DNA from 4 places in the Nitratireductor lacus genome. Region 2 is predicted to be linked to each of the others. Evidence: predicted binding sites of a transcription regulator. Region 2 holds the regulator's gene; each other region holds the start of a gene.
What was found. The regulator LexA, encoded in region 2, represses DNA repair genes until DNA is damaged. The targets are predictions, from matches to a motif close to TGTTCNNNNTGTGTTCNG.

Region 1 (4,913 bases), on a different contig from region 2:
TGGAAGCCGGCTGGCCCTGGCTCTCCTTCGCCATTCTGCTGACGGGGCTCCTGACCACGATCGCCCTCGGGCGCGTCTATATCCTGGCGATCTGGCGCAACAGGCCGCAGGGGGTTCCTTCTGATGAGGTTGCGGGCGCCCCCGGTTATGGCTACGCCTCGATTATCCTGCTGTGCGTCCCGATTATCCTGCTTGGCGTTTATCCGGAACCGTTCATCCGGGTGGCTGAGGCAGCCGCTGCCGGGCTCCTGGATGCATCGGGTTATATTGGTGCGGTGTTTCCCGCGGAGGCAGCGCAATGAGACTGTCCCTGATCAACATCATTCTGGCGCTGATCTGGACCGCGGTGAGCGGTTCTTTCACCCTGCCGAATTTCATTTTCGGTTTTCTCCTTGGTGCCGCTGCGCTTTATCTTATCCGCGAACAGGTCGGATCGCTGGGGTATTTTGCGCGCAGCATGCGGGTGGTCTCTCTCGCGCTTCTTTTTCTCTATGAACTGGCGCTCTCGGCCTGGCGGGTCGCTCTTCTCGTCCTGTCGCCGAAAATGGACCTGAAGCCCGGCATCTTTGCCTATCCGCTCAAGGTCGACCGGGATTTCGAGATTACGCTTCTGGCAAACTTGATCACGCTGACGCCGGGGACCCTGTCTGTCGACGTTTCGGAGGACCGCCGCTTTCTCTATGTCCATGCCATTGACTGCTCTGACCCTGACGAGCTGCGGCGCGACATTGCCGAAGGTTTTGAACGAAAGATCATGGAGGCGTTTCGATGAGCGCCAGCGAAGAATTTCTCGTCTTTGCCGAGTTTATCGCACTTGCATTGCTGAGCCTGTCTTTCCTGCTGACGGTTGTTCGTGTCCTGGTGGGGCCGAGCCTGCCTGACCGCGTCCTTGCCCTCGACATGCTGGTGACCATCGCCATCGGCTTCATAGCGGTGATCGGCATTCGAACCGGGTTCACGCTTTATCTCGATATCGCCATCGCTCTGGGACTTGTCGGCTTTCTCGCAACCGTGGCGTTTGCCCGCTTCGTTCTCAGCCGGCGTTATGAGCAGGAATTCGTGAAGCGCGATACGCTCGGCATTTACGGCGACAAGGAGCAGTGATGAGCGACGTGTTCAACATACTGACAGGCCTGCTCATCATTGTCGGCGCAGCCTTCACGCTGATCGCCGCAGTTGGCATATTGAGATTGCCGGATCTGTACACGCGCATGCACGCAGCATCCAAGGCCGGGACGCTCGGATCGGGGCTGATGCTTATCGCACTGGCAATCTTTGCGCAGGACCAGGCCATTGTGACGCGTGCGCTGGCGGCGGTGGTTTTCTTTCTGCTTACCGCGCCGATATCTGCACATCTTCTGGCCAAGGCCGCCTACGCGGCAGGCTACAGGCTCTGGGGGCAGTCGGTACACGACGAGATGGCAGGTCCTGAGGGCGCCACCTCGCTTCCGGGCGAAGACAAAAGAAGTGAAGAAGAATAGAGAAGAGTTTTTCTTCTAATATTCTTTTTCAATTTAGCATGACATGCCTTCCCGGGTGAAAGATGCCGACCGGTGCGATTTCGCATGTTTCGCATGCGTGCGGTCGTCTCTGCCCGTGCTTCAGTCTCCGATTGTTACGCAATGCGCGGAAAAATTGATAAGGTCGACTTAGATTAGCGCCCAGTTTAAGATCGAGTTTACCTGATTTTTGGAATGAATTTCGATTTTTTGAGATGGGATAAACAATCTGACTTCGCCTTCTGATAGTATTAATTTGAAATTGTGAGTTGACCGGCAGGAGGAAAAGAACGATATGATTATTGCTTGTCGGGAATCGATCAAAAAGTGCCTAAAGAACTAAAGATTCCTACAGACACCTCATCACTGGCGGCATGAGGTTGTGGTTTTGAATTTACGTTGGGGCAAGGTAACGAAATGAACGAAGATTCTGTAAAAAACGATGATACTCTTATTGAACTGACCGCAGACGTCGTTGCTGCTTATGTCAGCAACAATCCTGTTCCTGCATCCGAACTTTCCAATTTGATTGCGGACGTTCATGCAGCGCTCGGTCGAGTGAGCGGCACTCCGGAGGCTCCGCCTGCTGAAAAGCAGAAGCCGGCTGTAAATCCGAAACGCTCTGTGCATGAAGACTATATCATCTGTCTTGAGGACGGGAAGAAGTTCAAGTCGCTCAAGCGTCACCTGATGACGCATTACGGCATGACGCCGGAGCAGTACCGGGAAAAATGGGGGCTGGACGCCAACTATCCCATGGTCGCTCCGAGCTATGCAGTGGCACGCTCGAAACTCGCCAAACAGATGGGCTTAGGGCGCAAGCGCAAGGAAAAATAGCGTTTGGCGCGCGACGCCAGCGTGGTTTCCTCAGATCAGCGGCGCAATCTGCGCCGCTTTTTTTTGATCCCGGCCAACAGTTCACGATACGGGCTGGTGTCCGGTTGTCCATCGCCGTTCAGTGGTGAAGCGGAACGTTTTGCGCTTCGTTCGACGCCAGGCGCTTGAGCGCCTGGCTGAGGGCTATGTGGCGATTGAGGTCGTAGCTCCAGTGGTTGCGCGCACCCTTCAGGCGCTCGCGCTCGATCAGCCGTCTCAGGCGACGAAGAATGTTGATGCGCTCAGCGCCCGAGCTTTTCTGCGCCTTTTGCAGATCCAGTCCGCCTGTCAGGAACAGCGCTGCTGTTTGCCGCGCATTCTCATAGCGCTGCCGCTTGGCCTCGCGGAAGGCCAGCCTCTCCTGTTTTATCGATGTCATGCTCAACCCTTTTTGTCGTGAGCGACAACTATGCGGGCCGTGGGAGGGGCGGGGATAAACCAGGGTTGAAAATTGCAGGCCGGGTTTACTTCTTCCGTGATTTCAAACTCTTGCAGGATTTCACCGAATTATATGTTCGTAATTTGTTCCCGGGTATGGATGTGTAGGGTATAAGAATTTATTCCTCTTTCCTGTGAAGGGATAAAGCCTGTGCATCCAAACGCTGCCAAATCATCGGAACAAAGAGAAGGGCGGATCGCAACGCCTGGAGAACAGCCGCCCGCAATGCTTCATCGCCGTTTGAGTCCGGTTGCGGAGGAGCGTGTCGGGGAGGTTTGCGAATGTGTTCTCGACATCGTTGCCGCACTCTTCAACGTGAGTGGGCGTGAGCTGCGCGAAACACGGCGCTCGTCGACCAGCGTAACGCGCGTTCGGCAGATCGGCATGTACGCTGCGCATGTCGTTCTTGGGCTCAACATGACTGAGGTCGGGCGTGGTTTCGGGCGCGACCGAACAACGGTCCAGTACGCCTGTCATATCATCGAGGACATGCGTGACGACGAGGAGTTCGACCGGATTGTTTTGATGACGGAGCGCATCACTGCCGCTGCGTTCCGCAACATGGAGCTGCGTTGACATGGCTGTATTCAAGGAAGAGATGCGCCATGCGCGCGAACGCCGGCGCTGCCTGCGGTTTCTGCAGAAGGGCCCGGCCTGGCAACAGCGCGGCGCGAAGGAGGGATGCGTGCTGCTCGACGGCGGCGAGCGGGGCACGGTATCGGTGTCGCGTGCCGTGCTGGGAGCGCTGGAGAAGGATGATCTCCTGCGCTTCAGTGGAGGCAAGGTCGCATTGAGTGCAACAGGTGTCGCCTGCGCGCGGCGGCTGGCAACGAGCGGGGAACCCTTCCGGGGGCAGCATTGGGAGATTGAACGCAGGGTTCTGCGGCAGGGCTCTGAGAAGGAGATCGTTTCGGCGACACTCAGCGAATCTCCGCTTGCGCAACTGGCGCGCCGGCGGACACGCAACGGCGAGCCCTTCCTGACCCGGGCGGAATTCGACGCTGGAGAGAAACTGCGCGCGGATTATACCCGCGGGCAGATCATGCCGCGGCTGAGCGCGAACTGGATCGCGACCGTTTCAGCGGGAAAGCGCGGCGCGGCGGCCGGAGGTGGCGTGGAACTCACCGACGCTGCTCTGGCCGCGCGTCAGCGTGTCGACCGCGCGCTCGATGCCGTTGGGCCGGAGCTGTCCGGTGTCCTCGTCGACATCTGCTGCTTCCTGAAGGGGTTTGAGCAGGTGGAAACGGAAAGGGGCTGGCCCGTTCGCTCGGCCAAGGTGGTGCTGAAAACCGCGCTCGGCGCGCTCGCGCGGCATTACGAGCCGTCTGCCGGGGTGCGGGGCGACAAATCTCGGCCCATCCTGCACTGGGGAGTGGAGAACTACCGACCGAAGCTTGCCTGAAAGTCCTGGCCCCGGGCAGGCAATCAGCCTGCCGCGGGCGCGACTTCGGTGGCTTCGTTCCGAATGCGCTGAACCATCGACCGCAGCCCGTTGGCCCGCTGGGGTGTGAGGTGCTCGTCAAGACCGAGTTTGCGCATCACGTTTTCGGCGTCGATCGCCAGGATTTCGCTGGCGCGCCTGCCGGAAAACAGAAGCATCATGATGGCGACGAGACCGCGTACGATGTGGGCGTCTGAATCGCCTCTGAAGGTCAGCACGGGGTCGTCGCCGTCTCCACGCTCGGTGTGCAGCCACACCTGGCTGACACAGCCGCGCACCCGATGGGCCTCGTCGCGCGCGGCTTCGGGATAGGGTTCCAGGCCGTTGCCGAGGTCGATGATATAGCGGTAACGCTCTTCCCAGTCGTCCAGGAAGGCGAAATCGTCGTAGATGGTGTCGATCGTGGTGCTCATTAAGCCGGATATAGTGATTGTCCGGCCGTTCGTCACGGAAAACCTTTGATTGCCGCCAAAAGCCGGCGATGATCTATTGATCGTGAGCGGCGGGGTGTTCGGGAACGCTTCCGGTTGTCAGGGGCGCTTCAATTGTGCCTGCAGTGGCCCCTGCCGAACCCTCTGCCGGCTCTTCGAGCATCTCGTAGGCAAAACGGGCGCTTTCGCGGGCGCGCGCGCCGATCGTTTGAAGGGCGGCACGTCCG
Region 2 (4,913 bases):
GGTTCGGTTGAAGCACGAAACATGCCAACTCGTGCTGGAGCCTTGCATGAAGCGTGCCAGTCGCTGCATTCTGTATCCACACGGGCGAAATCGCGTGGATCGGTCGGGCAGTGACATGTCAGGCGAGGCCTCCGGATCGTACCAAGGGAACCGTGCGGTGTGTTGCGCAGTTTGCGACTTGCCTAAAAAATATGCAATGCGCCGAAGAAAGCGGCAAGGTCGATGGGTTTGGAAATTCTGACACCTGAAGAAATGGGCAGCGTGGACCGCAATGCGATCGCTGCCGGGCCTCTCGACGGCTATGGCCTGATGCAGAACGCGGGTGCGGTGGTGGCGGCTGCGATCCTGGAACGTTTCGCCGTGGCGGAGGGGTTTCTGGTTCTCTGCGGCCCGGGCAACAACGGTGGCGATGGCTATGTCGTTGCCCGCCTGCTTGCGGAGCGGGGTGTCCAGGTCCGGCTGTTTGCCGAAACCGAACCGGCGGCGGGCAGCGATGCTGCCAGGGCGCGCAGGGATTGCCCTGTTGAACCGAAGCCATTTTCGGAGTTCGAACCCGTTGAGCGATGGCTTGTGGTGGATGCGCTGTTCGGCGCTGGTCTGTCGAAGCCTGTCGAAGGGCGCGAGGCTGCAATCATAGAACGGGTGCGCACCAGCGGGCTCCCCGTGGTGTCGATCGATTTGCCGTCCGGCGTTTCCGGGCTTACCGGGAAGCCGCTTGGTACTGCGTTCCAGGCGGATATGACCGTGACCTTCTTCCGCAAGAAGCCGGGGCACGTGCTCGTGCCCGGCCGACAGATGTGCGGTGTGCTTCTTGTCGCGGATATCGGCATAGCCGAAACAACGCTGGATCGAGCCGAATGCAACACATGGGAGAACCGACCCGCGCTGTGGCGGGCGACCTTTCCGGAGATCGGCATCAGCGCCCACAAATATTCGCGCGGGCATGTGGCCGTCATATCCGGTGGCGCCACGTCTACGGGAGCAGCGCGTCTTGCAGCGCGCGGTGCTGCGCGGGCGGGGGCGGGCGCCGTGACCGTGCTTTCACCCGCCAACGCGCTCTCCGTCAACGCTATGCATCTGACCTCGATCATGCTGCGCAGGGCCGATACGGCGGACGAACTGGAGGCGTTCATCCGTGACCGCGCGCCTTCCGGTGCAGTGCTGGGGCCAGGGGCAGGAACAGGCGAGCGGACGCGAGGTTTTGCGCGCAGCCTTCTCGATCAGGTGGACGATGTGGGCGGGCTGGTTTTCGATGCGGATGCAATCACCGCCTTTCGCGGCGATCCGGAGACGCTTTTCGCCATGATCAAGGCCTCCGCCGCGCAGGTCGTTCTGACACCCCACGAAGGCGAGTTCGGCCGCCTGTTTGCAGGTCTTGAAGATGCGCCGGAGGTCTCGAAAGTGGAGCGGGCCCGGGAGGCAGCCATGCGATCCGGTGCGATAATCGTGCTCAAGGGACCGGATACGGTGGTTGCGGCGCCCGACGGGCGGGCAGCCATCAATGTGAACGCAACGCAGCACCTGGCGACAGCCGGCTCAGGCGATGTCCTGTCCGGGATCGTGGCTGGTCTGATGGCGCAGAGGATGCCGGCGTTTGAAGCAGCCTGCGCGGGTGTCTGGCTTCATGCGGAGGCCGGCGGAGTGTTCGGCCGCGGGCTTATCGCCGAGGATCTGCCCGAGATGCTGCCCCGGGTTCTGCGGTCTCAGTTCCCGGAACATGTCCGCTGAAAGGTCGAAGCGAGCGGGACGTACCGGCGGGGAGAAACGAAAGGGGTGTACCCGGCTGTGGAAGAAAAGTGGGGGGCTACACAGACGGCTCGACCCGCCGTCGCCGCGTTGGAGGATTTTGCAGTCAGGTTTTTCCACCTGACTGCAACATACTTCAGTAACGGCGCATCAATCCAACCAGACGTCCCTGAACCTTGACCCTGTCAGGGCCAAAAATCCGCGTTTCATAGGCCGGGTTTGCAGCTTCAAGGGCAATCGACGCGCCTTTGCGGCGAAAGCGTTTCAGGGTTGCTTCTTCCTGATCCACCAGCGCGACCACGATCTCGCCCGGATTGGCGGTCTGGGTTTCGCGGATGATGACGGTATCGCCATCGAAGATCCCCGCCTCGATCATGGAATCGCCCCTGACCTCCAGCGCGTAATGATCGCCGCCGCTCAGCATGTCCGGGGGGACGGCGATGGAATGCGTCTGGTGCTGAATGGCATCAATAGGGACGCCTGCAGCAATGCGGCCCATCACCGGCACGGAAACGACGCCGGCAAGACCGTCATCATTGCTGGCAGCCGGTTTTGGCTGGGGCGAGGGGGCTTTGCCGAGGCTGCCTTCAATGACGCTGGGCGAGAATTTTCGTGCGCCGGGGTTCAGGCCGGGAGCAATCGAATCGGGAAGGCGCAGAACTTCCAGGGCACGGGCCCGATTGGGAAGCCTGCGAATGAAGCCACGCTCCTCGAGGGCGGTGATCAACCGATGAATGCCGGATTTCGAGGCAAGGTCCAGCGCTTCCTTCATTTCATCGAAGGAGGGCGGGATTCCTGTTTCCTTCAGCCGCTCGTGGATGAACAGGAGAAGTTCGTGCTGCTTGCGGGTCAGCATGGGCGCCACCGAGAATCAGTTAAAAACAAAACCAGAACATACTCTATATGTTCCAGTTGTGTTCCGCAACTCCCGGCATTTGTGCGCGGTTTACCGGGGCTACGGCGCCGCAAACAGCGCCTTGGCGCCGTCGGCGACGAACTGCACGGCGAGGGCAGCCAGTATAACGCCGAGAAGGCGCGTCAGGATCGAGCGTCCCGTCTCGCCAAGAAACCGGTCGACGCGCTCGGCGAGCGTGAAGACGGCGTAGGTGATGATGATCGTTGTGGCCAGTATTGCCAGCAGTGCCGCGCTTCCGGCCAGGCCGCTAAAGGAGCCTGAGAGAAGAACGGTGGCCGAAATCGCGCCAGGGCCGGCTATCAAGGGGATCGCCAGCGGAAAGGCGGCGATGTTTCGGATCATGTCGCGGGTGATGGCGCGCTCGGCGCTCTTCTCATGGCGTTCCTGGCGGCGCTCGAAGATCATTTCGAAGGCGATGAAAAAGAGAAGCAGGCCGCCCGCCACGCGGAAAGCGGGAAGTGTGATCCCGAACACGGAGAGTATGGCGCTGCCGGCCACGCCGAAGAGAGCGAGGACCGCGAAGCCGATGATCGCCGCCCGAACGGCGACCTGGTTGCGCTCTGACCGGTTCATGCCCACCGTCAGGGCGAGAAAGAGCGGGGCGAGGCCTGGTGGGTCCACGGTCACGAGCAGTGTGACAAAGGCATTGAATGCGGTCTCGTAGCCTGGCATGAGGTCCTCCCTTGCAACTGTCTAGCCCAGTCGGGAGGCTTCGGAAAAGACCCGATTGTGTCCCCTGGCGGGCGGTCTGCGGCAATTTGTCAGTGAAATCATTCACAGACCTTCCATATGCATCTGAAATCGCGTTGGATTTCCCCGGCTTCAATCGCTGCTTCGATTGGAGAATCAACGGCGCTTCATATATAAGAAGTCAGTGATTCCTTATTTTGTGTGTGACACGATTTGACTGACCAGACGACGCCGACCGGACCGGGCGAGCCCGACGACATCGAGCCGATTTCCATTATCGAGGAGATGCAGCGCTCCTATCTCGACTACGCGATGAGCGTGATCGTGAGCCGCGCTCTTCCGGATGCGCGCGACGGGTTGAAGCCGGTGCACCGGCGCATTCTCTACGCCTCGCACGAGAGCGGCTATCACTGGAACCGCAAATATGTGAAATCGGCGCGCCCGGTCGCCGACGTGATGGGTAAATACCACCCCCATGGCGACGCGGCGATTTATGACGCGCTGGTGCGCATGGCGCAGGACTGGTCCATGCGCCTGCCGCTTATCGACGGTCAGGGCAATTTCGGCTCCATCGACGGCGATCCGCCGGCGGCCATGCGCTACACCGAGTCGCGGCTCACCAAAGGCGCTCACGAGCTTCTGGAAGACATCGACAAGGAAACGGTCGATTTCCAGGACACGTATGACGGCTCCTCCAGCGAGCCCAAGGTGCTTCCCGCACGCTATCCGAACCTCCTGGTCAATGGTTCCGGCGGTATCGCGGTCGGCATGGCGACCAATATTCCTCCGCATAATCTGTCGGAAGTCATCAATGGCTGTGTGGCCATGATCGACAATCCGGCGATCAGCCTGCCCGAGCTGCAGGAACTGATCCCGGGGCCCGATTTCCCGACCGGCGGTCTCATCCTCGGGCGGTCCGGCATCCGCAGCGCCTACGAGACAGGCCGCGGCTCGATCATGATGCGCGGCAGGGTGGCCATCGAGCCCGCCCGCAACGACCGTGAAGCCATCATCATCACGGAGATCCCCTATCAGGTCAACAAGGCCTCGATGATCGAAAAGATGGCCGAACTGGTGCGCGACAAGCGCATCGAGGGCATCTCCGACATCCGCGACGAAAGCGACCGACAGGGCTATCGCGTCGTGGTCGAGCTGAAGCGCGACGCCGTCGCCGATGTCGTATTGAACCAGCTTTATCGCTTCACGCCGCTGCAGACGTCCTTTGGCGCAAACATGGTCGCGCTCAACGGCGGCAAGCCGGAGCAGATGAACCTGCTCGATCTTCTGAAGGCTTTTGTCCACTTCCGCGAGGAGGTCGTCAGCCGGCGCACGAAATATCTCCTGCGCAAGGCGCGCGACCGCGCGCATGTGCTGGTCGGTCTCGCCATCGCGGTAGCCAATATCGACGAGGTGATCAAGCTTATCCGCCATGCGCCCGACCCGCAGACGGCGCGCGAACAACTGATGGAGCGCCGCTGGCCGGCGGAGGATGTCGAAGCCCTCATTCTCCTGATCGATGACCCACGCCACCGCATCAACGATGATGGCACCTATAATCTGT
Region 3 (4,913 bases), on a different contig from region 2:
GCGTCTCGCGGTTGTAGCGCTTGCCATGGCAGACATCGCAGGTGACGTAGACATCCGGCAAAAAATGCATCTCGATCTTGATGACGCCGTCGCCCTGGCAGGCCTCGCAGCGCCCGCCCTTGACGTTGAACGAGAAGCGCCCGGGCTGGTAGCCGCGCGCCTTGGCTTCCGGCAGGCCGGCAAACCAGTCGCGGATCGGCGTGAACGCGCCGGTATAGGTGGCCGGGTTGGACCGGGGCGTGCGCCCGATCGGCGACTGGTCGATGTCGATCACCTTGTCGAGATGTTCGAGCCCTTCGATCCTGTCATGCTCGGCGGGCTGTTCGCGCGAGCCCATGATACGGCGTGAGGCGGACTTGAACAGCGTCTCGATCAGAAGCGTGGATTTGCCGCCACCGGAAACGCCGGTGACGCAGGAAAACGTGCCGAGCGGCACTTCCGCCGTCACATCCTTCAAATTGTTTCCGCGCGCGCCCACGACGCGGATGCGGCGCTTCTTCGGGATTTCGCGGCGCTGCTCGGGCATCTTGATCCCCATCGCACCGGTTAGATATTTGCCGGTGATGGAGGCCGGACTGGCCATGATGTCGCGCGGCGTGCCTTCAGCGATGATCTGCCCGCCGTGGACGCCAGCGGCAGGGCCGATGTCGACCACATGGTCGGCCGTCAGAATGGCGTCCTCGTCATGCTCGACCACGATCACCGTATTGCCGAGATCGCGCAGATGTCTGAGTGTTGCGAGAAGCCGGTCATTGTCGCGCTGATGCAGGCCGATGGACGGCTCGTCGAGCACATAAAGAACGCCGGTCAAGCCCGAACCGATCTGTGAGGCAAGCCGGATGCGCTGGCTTTCGCCGCCCGACAGCGTGCCCGAATTGCGCGAAAGCGTCAGATAGTCGAGGCCCACATCGTTGAGAAAGCGCAGTCGCTCGCGGATCTCCTTCAGGATGCGGACCGCGATCTCATTCTGTTTGTCATTGAGATTCTCAGGCAGATCCTCGAACCATGCACCCGCCTTGCGGATCGACATTTCGGTGACCTGACCGATATGCAGGCCGTCGATCTTCACCGCCAGCGCCTCGGGCTTCAGGCGGTGTCCACCGCACGCCGGGCAGGGGTGGGCCGACATGTAGCGCTCGATTTCCTCGCGCATCCAGGCCGATTCGGTCTCCTTCCAGCGGCGCTGGAGATTGACCACGACACCTTCGAAGGGCTTTGTGGTTCGGTAGCTGCGCAGGCCGTCATCATAGTCGAAGACGATCTTCTTCTCGCCCGTACCGTTCAGGATCGCGTCCTGCCCGTCTGCCGGCAGGTCGCGCCAGCGGTCGCCCACCTTGAAGCCGTATTCGCGGCCCAGCGCCTCCAGCGTCTGCAGATAATAGGGCGAGGTCGATTTAGCCCAGGGTGCAATCGCTCCTTCGCGCAGGATCGCATTGTCGTCCGGCACCACCAGATTCGGATCGATGGCGCGCTGGCTGCCGAGCCCGTCGCAGGTGGGGCATGCGCCCGCCGGATTGTTGAACGAAAACAGACGCGGCTCGATCTCCGGGATCGTGAAACCTGACACGGGACAGGCAAACTTTTCCGAAAAAACAATGCGCTCATGCGTCTCGTTCTTCGATTTGTTGGCCCCGCCACCCTTTGCGGTCGCCTCGTCGGACAACGGCCTGTCGGCAAATTCGGCAATCGCCAGCCCGTCGGCGAGTTTTAGACAGGTTTCGAGCGAATCCGCCAGACGGGTCGCCAGATCGTCGCGCACCACGACGCGGTCCACCACCACGTCGATGTCGTGCTTGTATTTCTTGTCGAGTGCCGGCACCTCGGCGATCTCATAGAACGTGCCGTCCACCTTGACGCGCTGAAAGCCCTTCTTCTGGAGTTCGGCCATCTCCTTGCGGTATTCGCCCTTGCGCCCGCGCACGATGGGTGCGAGCACATAGAGCCGAGTGCCTTCCTCCAGCGCCATCACCCGGTCGACCATCTGGCTCACCGTCTGGCTCTCGATGGGCAGGCCCGTGGCTGGCGAATAGGGCACGCCCACGCGTGCGAAAAGCAGGCGCATATAGTCGTAGATTTCCGTCACCGTGCCGACGGTTGAGCGGGGGTTCTTCGACGTTGTTTTCTGCTCGATGGAAATGGCCGGCGAAAGCCCGTCGATCTGGTCGACATCCGGCTTCTGCATCATTTCCAGGAACTGGCGCGCATAGGCCGAAAGGCTCTCCACATAGCGCCGCTGTCCCTCGGCATAGATCGTGTCGAAGGCGAGCGACGACTTGCCGGAACCCGACAGGCCGGTCATGACGATCAGCTTCTCGCGCGGCAGGTCGAGATCGACATTCTTGAGGTTGTGCTCGCGCGCACCGCGAATGGTAATGGACTTGTGTTCTGGCATGCCCCGTCGCTGCCTGTCTTGAGAAACCGGATTGGCCGGCAGCATGCCGGTCCGTGCATCATGTAGGAAGCGGCACGCAAATGTCGACCGCAGCGCCACGGAAGACGCCAGCCGATATCGCTTCGCCGCAGATACGCCAGTGCCGCTCAACGAGCGGAAGGGCGCATGTCCTTCCTTTAACACGCTTGCCCGGCTGATGGGCAAGCAAAAAGAACAAAGGCCGAACGTTCTCCTGACAATTCTGGCAGGAGCGTGTCTGGCAGGAGCGTGCGGATCGTTACAGACGATCACATTTGCCGGCATGGCGGGGCATTCGCTTGACCGGCGAAACCCGAAGGCGCAGTATGCCCCGGTCAGCGCTCGCGGCTTTTGAGCGCTCGCAAGAGGCGCCGGTGGGCGCATCGGCTGCGCACCGCCGCTAGAGCACGCTGACGCCGAGCAAATGTCCGAAACGCGAAGAAGGAGGAAGGCATGAATCCACCTGACCGATCCACCGGGCTTCGCCTTGATCGCGAAGCCACAGCTGGCTGATCGGTCCGCTACGCATTCGGCGCATGGCGCGACGCATGTGTTTCGGTTCCGGTCCATGGCGCGTGACGTTTCTGAAGAACGCATTCGCCGGCAGGCATGACAACGCTGGCGGCTGGCTGCCCCCCGAAAATCAGAACGACTTGAAGACAGGGTTGGTGAAACCGCCCTGCCTGACGACACCGGTAAACCATTCCCGGTATGGAGGGTCAGAAGACCCGAAGCCCCGCGCGACCAGAAGGCGGCGGGGCTTTTCCTTGCATCTGCCGGCCCGAAGCGTCGTTCGGGGCGGCCGCAGAGGGCGTCCCGGAGGGCGCTCTTGAAGGCATTGACAGATGTCCGCCGAATGTGAACATAATAAGAACAAATGAGCTGTGGACGACAGCGGAGCGGGCAAAGGCGAAGAGCGCGCGGCAGCTTCGCTTGCGATATGGTGCGCGACAGATTTCGGACAAGCGTGGAGAAGCGTTATGGCGGGCAGCGTCAACAAGGTCATTCTGGTGGGAAATCTGGGCGCCGACCCGGAAATTCGGCGGCTCAATTCCGGCGATCCGGTGGTCAACATGCGGATTGCCACATCGGAAACATGGCGCGATCGCCAGTCGGGCGAGCGACGTGAGCGCACCGAATGGCATAATGTGGTGATTTTCAACGACAATCTCGCCAAGGTTGCCGAGCAGTATCTGAAGAAGGGCGCCAAGGTCTATATCGAGGGCCAGCTCCAGACGCGCAAATGGACAGACCAGAACGGTCAGGAGCGTTACACGACCGAGATCGTGCTGCAGAAGTTCCGTGGCGAACTTCAGATGCTCGACACGCGCGGGCAGGGTGGCGACAGTCAGGTCGGCTATGGTGGTGGCGGCGGCAATCGGAGCTCCGACTTCGGCCAGTCCGGTCCTGCTGACAGCGGTGGCGGCGGCGGAGGCGGCTATTCGCAGAACCTCGACGACGAAATCCCGTTCTGATCGGGAACAGGGTCTTGTTGAAACCCGGCAGTGCCGCCCCGATCCATGGACGTAACCATGGTATCCGGATATGGCGCGCCGGGTTTTTCGCATTTTCAATCGTTTTTGCGGCGTTCACACCGGCTGCGATGGCCGGTGAAGCGAACGTCGTCGACGTGAAAATCCACGCCGAAACCGGTGGCACCTACCGCTTCGACGTCACCGTGGAACATGCAGATGAAGGGTGGGAGCACTACGCGGATCAATGGGACGTGGTCGACGATGCCGGCAATGTCCTCGGGTCACGCAAACTCCTGCACCCGCATGTGAGCGAACAGCCATTTGCCCGCAGCCTGTCCGGCGTGTCGCTGCCTGACGGGCTCACCCATGTCACCATCCGCGCACACGATTCCGTTCATGGATTTGGCGGAAGAGAGGTCACACTGCCCATTCCCGGGCGCGGCGACGGGTAAGGTCCTCGGTCCCGATTTTTCCTACCCTGCAGCGCCGCTCTCCGGCGGATACCTGGAGGCTATGCCAGCATCAGAACGCGGCAGCGCGAACCTGGCTCGGCAGCCGGCGCGCCCGGTTCGCGCACGATAAGCGCATTGGCCGCGGCCAGGGTGGTCAGCATGGAGGAATCCTGCAGCGAAAAGGGCGTTGCGATCAGCCCTTCCGGGCCGGAAGCGACCGAAGCGCGGATATAGTCGCGGCGATCGTCATTCTCGCGCAGGGCACTTGCCAGAACCGCTGCGCGCAGATCCGGCGTATGGCTGCGCTGGCCAAGGCGGGCGACAAGCGGGCGCAGGAAAAGATGGGCGCAGACAAGGCTTGAGACCGGATTGCCGGGAAGGCCAAGCACCCGCATGGTTCCGGGGGCATCGGACCGGAAAGTGGGATCCTGTTTTCGGCTGTTCCGATCTTCCAGCCGGCCAAACATGAGCGGTTTGCCCGGGCGCATGGCGATCTTCCAGAAGTCGAGCGACATGCCGGCGTCGAGCAGGGCCTGCCGCACCAGATCGCGCGCTCCCACGGATGCGCCGCCAAGG
Region 4 (4,913 bases), on a different contig from region 2:
AGAAACGCAAACTCATCCGCGCCGATCCGCGTCACCGTGGAGTGCGCATCCATCGCCGCCCGAAGCCGCATGGCAACCTGTTGCAGGATTTCGTCGCCGGCAGCGCGGCCGAAGAGGTCGTTGATCGGCTTGAAGCCGTCAAGGTCGAGAACGCCAATCGCAAAGGGGGCGGGGTCGTCGGCGCGTTCTTCGATCAGTCGGTTTATCTTGTCGAAGAACCGACGCATGTTTCCCAGGCCCGTCAACGCATCGGTGAAGGCAAAGTCGGACTGGTCTGCCGTTATCGTCCGTTCTTGTGCGGGCGCCGGCTGCATCGAAACTCCGTTGCTCTGGCGATTTTTTGATCACATGCGCCGAACCATGGACCTAAATTGTTTAGGAATCGTATCCAATATTCGGATAATGCGCACGTGATTGTCGCCGATCCAGGCGCGGCACCGCGCGCGGACCGCCCCACTGGCTTGACACGGGCGCGCTCGCGCCGTCATCTGCTGCCGCCACTGGAATGAGTTTGACGTCGATATTTGCTTGGTCCCATCTTGAGATCGAATGTCGAATTCATAAATTCCATCAGGGTCCCGACCCAGGAAATATAAAGCGGCCAGTGGCACCGTTGTTTCCAGCCTTTGCTCTCGCCGTCGAAGCGGATGGGATGCGAATGTTGGAGGCGAGCTGCCAGTTTCCCTCCGGAGTTTATTCCATGTCCCTTAAAGTCGCGGTCCAGATGGACCACATTTCTACCGTCTCGATTGCCGGCGACACGAGCTTTGCGCTCGCTCTGGAAGCGCAGGCGAGGGGCCATGCGCTCTGGCATTACACGCCGGACAGGCTTTCCATGGTCGATGGAAAGGTCATTGCCTGGGCAGAGACGCTGGAAGTGCGGGACGAAGAGGGCAATCACTTCACGCTGGGCGCGCCGCAGCGGCTCGATCTGTCGGAGATGGACGTGGTGCTTCTGCGCCAGGACCCGCCCTTCGACATGAATTACATCACCACCACCCACATCCTCGACCGCATCCACCCGAAGACACTGGTCGTCAATGATCCATCCTGGGTGCGCAACAGTCCCGAGAAGATCTTCGTCACCGAGTTTGCGGACCTGATGCCCGAAACCCTCATCACGCGCGACACGCGCGAGGTCGACGATTTCCGGAAAAAGCATGGCGACATCATCGTCAAGCCGCTCTACGGCAATGGCGGCGCGGGCATCTTCCATTTGAGGGAGGGCGACCGCAATCTCGCCTCGCTGCTGGAAATGTTCATGGGCGCCTTCCGCGAACCTTTCATCGTGCAGCGCTATCTGAAAGAGGTGCGGGGCGGCGACAAGCGCATCATCCTCATCGAGGGCGAGCCCGTCGGTGCCATCAATCGGGTTCCCGCCGAGCATGATTCCCGCTCCAACATGCATGTCGGCGGCCGCGCGGAACATGCGGAATTGACCGACCGCGAGCGCGAGATCTGCGCGCGCATCGGCCCGTCCCTGCGCGAACGCGGCTTCACCCTGGTCGGCATCGATGTCATCGGTGACTGGCTGACGGAAATCAACGTGACCTCGCCAACGGGCATCCGGGAGGTGAAGAGGTTCGGCGGAGCCGACATTGCCGCCCTGTTCTGGGAGGCCGTTGAGGCGCGTCGGGCCGGCGGCTGATATGGCCCTGTTCCGCCGGCACAACCACCTGCAACCTGAAAACAACTCATACGCTTTCTCGTTCCCGAAACGTTCTTGATCTGATCGCCGGAAACTGCTTCAATACAGTTGCAGGGCGATGAGATTTCTTGTTCTGGCTGTATTTTCTGGTGCGTCTCGCTGGGATGCAGGCTTGCCTGCGTCTTGTGGATGCTGTGTCTTGTGAGTGCCAGGGCATCGGACCGAAAAGTGGGTACCGGTTTTCGGGTTGTTCCGATGCCCTTTCAAAGACCTGGACCGCCCTTTTGCGCCCGAATGGGCGCATGGCGATTCAGAACAGCCGGTTCAGGCGTGGCTGGGGGGATAACGCATGGTTTCGCATGTCCGCACTGTGGCCTTTCAGGGGGTGGAGGCCGTTCCCGTCGACGTGCAGGTCATGGTTGCCCCCGGCAAGATGGGAATGCAGATCGTCGGGCTTGCCGACAAGGCGGTGGCGGAGAGCCGGGAGCGGGTGCAGGCCGCACTTCATGCCTCCGGCCTGTCCATGCCGCCGAAGAAGGTGACGGTCAATCTCGCCCCCGCCGATCTGCCGAAGGAGGGAAGCCATTATGATCTCCCCATTGCTCTTGGGCTGATGGCGGCGCTCGGCGCTGTCCCTTCGGATGCGCTGGCGGGTTACGTCGTCCTCGGCGAACTGTCGCTCGATGGCACGGTCGCTGCGGTCAATGGTGTTTTGCCGGCTGCCATTGGTGCAAACGCCATGGAACGCGGCCTGATCTGTCCCCACGCCTGTGGCGCGGAAGCGGCATGGGCCGGAGCGGATATAGATATTCTCGCTCCGCGCAGCCTCATCGCGCTGGCCAATCATTTCCGGGGTAGCCAGGTCATGAGCCGGCCGGAGCCGGCGCTCTATCCGCCGCCGGCCACGGTTCCGGACCTTGCCGATATTCGCGGGCAGGAAGCCGCCAAGCGAACGCTCGAAGTGGCGGCTGCCGGTGGCCACAATCTCCTGATGGTCGGGCCACCGGGCGCCGGCAAGTCCATGCTGGCGCAGCGCCTGCCGTCCATCCTGCCGCCGCTCTCGCCGCGCGAGCTTCTGGAAGTTTCGATGATCGCCTCCATCGCCGGCGAACTGGCGGATGGGAAACTGTCGGACCGTCGCCCCTTTCGCGCGCCGCACCATTCCGCATCCATGGCGGCCATCGTGGGCGGCGGGTTGAAGGCCCGGCCCGGCGAGGCCTCGCTATCCCATCATGGCGTTCTGTTTCTCGATGAATTGCCGGAGTTCTCCCCGCAGGTTCTCGATTCCCTGCGTCAGCCTCTGGAGACAGCCGAATGCGTGATCGCCCGTGCCAATCACCGGGTCAGCTACCCGGCGCGCATCCAGCTTGTCGCCGCCATGAACCCGTGTCGCTGTGGCATGGCGGGGGAGCCCGGCCATCGTTGCCGGCGCGGGCCGCGCTGCGTGACGGATTATCAGGCGCGCATTTCAGGTCCGCTGCTCGACCGCATCGATCTTCGCATCGATGTTCCGGCGGTTTCTGCTGGAGATCTCATCGGCGGGGCAGGGCGGGCTGAAACGAGCGCTGCCGTGGCCGAGCGTGTCGCCTTTGCCCGGCAAAAGCAGCAGGCACGCTACACGGCGCATGGCCTGCCGGCGTGGACCACGAATGCATCCTGTTCCGCAGCACTCATCGAAGACGTCGTTTCTCTCGATGCCGATTGCACGGCCCTGATCCGTCAGGCGAGCGAGAAACTTGGCTTTTCTGCCCGCGCATATCATCGCGTGCTCAAGGTAGCGCGCACGCTGGCGGATCTCGACGGTGCCGATGCCGTTGCGCGACCCCATATCGCCGAATCGATTTCCTATCGCATGGCCGGGCAGGCAAGGGCGGAGATTGCCTGAATCTGTCGCGCGCGGGGTTCGAGGTTGCCGCAGCCTGAAAAGCACCGCATAGTTGCGCCGGTGGCTGGAGCATCTTGCGGTCAGATGGGATCATCTGGCGTCCGCATGGATGGGGAAGAGTGCAGAAATTGAACGTCCTTCAAGTGCCCGAAAGGGCGCATGGCGCTCCACGGAGAGGATGAAATGGTCGAGACCGGAACCCTGTTGACCTACGTACTCGTTGTCCTGGGACTGTTTCTGATCCCCGGTCCTGCAGTGCTGATGACACTTGCCCGTGCCGCCAGCGGCGGTCGGCGGATCGGCATTGCTACAGGGCTCGGCATCGCGGCGGGCGATCTCGTTCACACGATCATGGCGACAGTCGGCCTGTCCGCGATCCTCATGACCTCGGCGCTGGCCTTCACCATCGTCAAATATATCGGTGTCGCTTATCTGATCTACCTTGGCATCAGTGCTTTTCTGGAGAAGACGGATCGGTTTGATCTGCCCGTCGTGCGGCCGCTGACGGCGCCACGGGCCTTTCGGCAGGCACTGCTTGCCGAGGTGCTCAACCCGAAGACGGCTTTGTTCTTCCTTGCCTTTCTGCCGCAGTTCGTTCAGCCGGGAGGCTCGGCCGTCCTCCAGCTCGCGACACTGGGATTTGTCTTTGTCGTGATGAGCGCGGCCTTCACCTCGCTCATTGCGATCGGCGCCGGCTCGGTCGGTGCGTGGCTGCGGCGCAACCCTGCGGTCGCACGCTGGCAGGGGCGCGTCGTCGGCACCATCTATCTGGCTCTCGGCGCACGTCTTGCCCTGCAGGAAAGATGATGCCTCTGACGAGGAATAAAGCTGGCTAATTAATGCACCGCGCCAGGGCGTCAGGGTTGGATCATGAAACGGTGAACTGTTCCAGAGCATCGGCCCGAAAAGTGGAAACCGGTTTTCGGTTTATTCCGATGCTCCATCAATAGTTTAGATCGTCCTTTGTGCGTCCGGACGGACGCACGGCGATCTTAAGCATCGGCCCGAAAAGTGGAAACCGGTTTTCGGTTTATTCCGATGCTCTATCAATAGTTTAGATCGTCCTTTGTGCGTCCGGATGGACGCACGGCGATCTAGGGAACCCAGCCGGGCAGGGCGGATGCCTGCCGCACCCATGAGGCGAAGCGGGCTTCGTCGAGCACTTCATCCTCATGAAGGTGAAAATAGCGCGTGTTGGCGTCTTTGGATGCCACGGGGGGCAGCGGTTCAAGCGCGGCGCCGTGAAAGAACGCCATTTTGATATAGCGCGTGTAGCAGTGCAGCCCGAGAAACCAGCCCTGGCCCTCGATCCCGTAGAGCGGTGAGTTCCACTTCACCGCCTTGCGAACCTCGGGAAGCTCGCGCACGATCAACCGGTCG

Region 1: AC07E3_RS20755 (cytoplasmic protein) is a predicted target of LexA. The motif match lies at 2,888-2,905, and genes of this name have one in related genera.
Region 3: AC07E3_RS08315 (single-stranded DNA-binding protein) is a predicted target of LexA. The motif match lies at 3,269-3,286, and genes of this name have one in related genera.
Region 4: AC07E3_RS19655 (YifB family Mg chelatase-like AAA ATPase) is a predicted target of LexA. The motif match lies at 1,708-1,725, and genes of this name have one in related genera.

The regions. Positions count from the first base shown of each region.
Region 1 covers NZ_JBWKMB010000037.1:12,070-16,982, forward strand. The annotation lists gene AC07E3_RS20730 (Na+/H+ antiporter subunit D) at 1-302, shown strand, start outside; gene AC07E3_RS20735 (Na+/H+ antiporter subunit E) at 299-772, shown strand; gene AC07E3_RS20740 (cation:proton antiporter) at 769-1,104, shown strand; gene mnhG (monovalent cation/H(+) antiporter subunit G) at 1,104-1,481, shown strand; gene AC07E3_RS20750 (Ros/MucR family transcriptional regulator) at 1,917-2,336, shown strand; gene AC07E3_RS20755 (cytoplasmic protein) at 2,455-2,754, opposite strand; gene AC07E3_RS20760 (helix-turn-helix domain-containing protein) at 3,040-3,390, shown strand; gene AC07E3_RS20765 (DUF6456 domain-containing protein) at 3,392-4,216, shown strand; gene AC07E3_RS20770 (SufE family protein) at 4,240-4,668, opposite strand; gene AC07E3_RS20775 (DUF5330 domain-containing protein) at 4,742-4,913, opposite strand, start outside.
Region 2 covers NZ_JBWKMB010000001.1:91,466-96,378, reverse strand. The annotation lists gene AC07E3_RS00475 (NAD(P)H-hydrate dehydratase) at 223-1,728, shown strand; gene lexA (transcriptional repressor LexA) at 1,883-2,602, opposite strand; gene AC07E3_RS00465 (MarC family protein) at 2,702-3,334, opposite strand; gene gyrA (DNA gyrase subunit A) at 3,566-4,913, shown strand, end outside.
Region 3 covers NZ_JBWKMB010000008.1:15,195-20,107, reverse strand. The annotation lists gene uvrA (excinuclease ABC subunit UvrA) at 1-2,392, opposite strand, end outside; gene AC07E3_RS08320 (hypothetical protein) at 2,424-2,765, shown strand; gene AC07E3_RS08315 (single-stranded DNA-binding protein) at 3,391-3,885, shown strand; gene AC07E3_RS08310 (hypothetical protein) at 4,014-4,337, shown strand; gene AC07E3_RS08305 (molybdopterin molybdotransferase MoeA) at 4,397-4,913, opposite strand, start outside.
Region 4 covers NZ_JBWKMB010000030.1:25,415-30,327, reverse strand. The annotation lists gene AC07E3_RS19665 (putative bifunctional diguanylate cyclase/phosphodiesterase) at 1-314, opposite strand, end outside; gene gshB (glutathione synthase) at 701-1,648, shown strand; gene AC07E3_RS19655 (YifB family Mg chelatase-like AAA ATPase) at 1,998-3,533, shown strand; gene AC07E3_RS19650 (LysE family translocator) at 3,717-4,340, shown strand; gene AC07E3_RS19645 (DUF1801 domain-containing protein) at 4,628-4,913, opposite strand, start outside.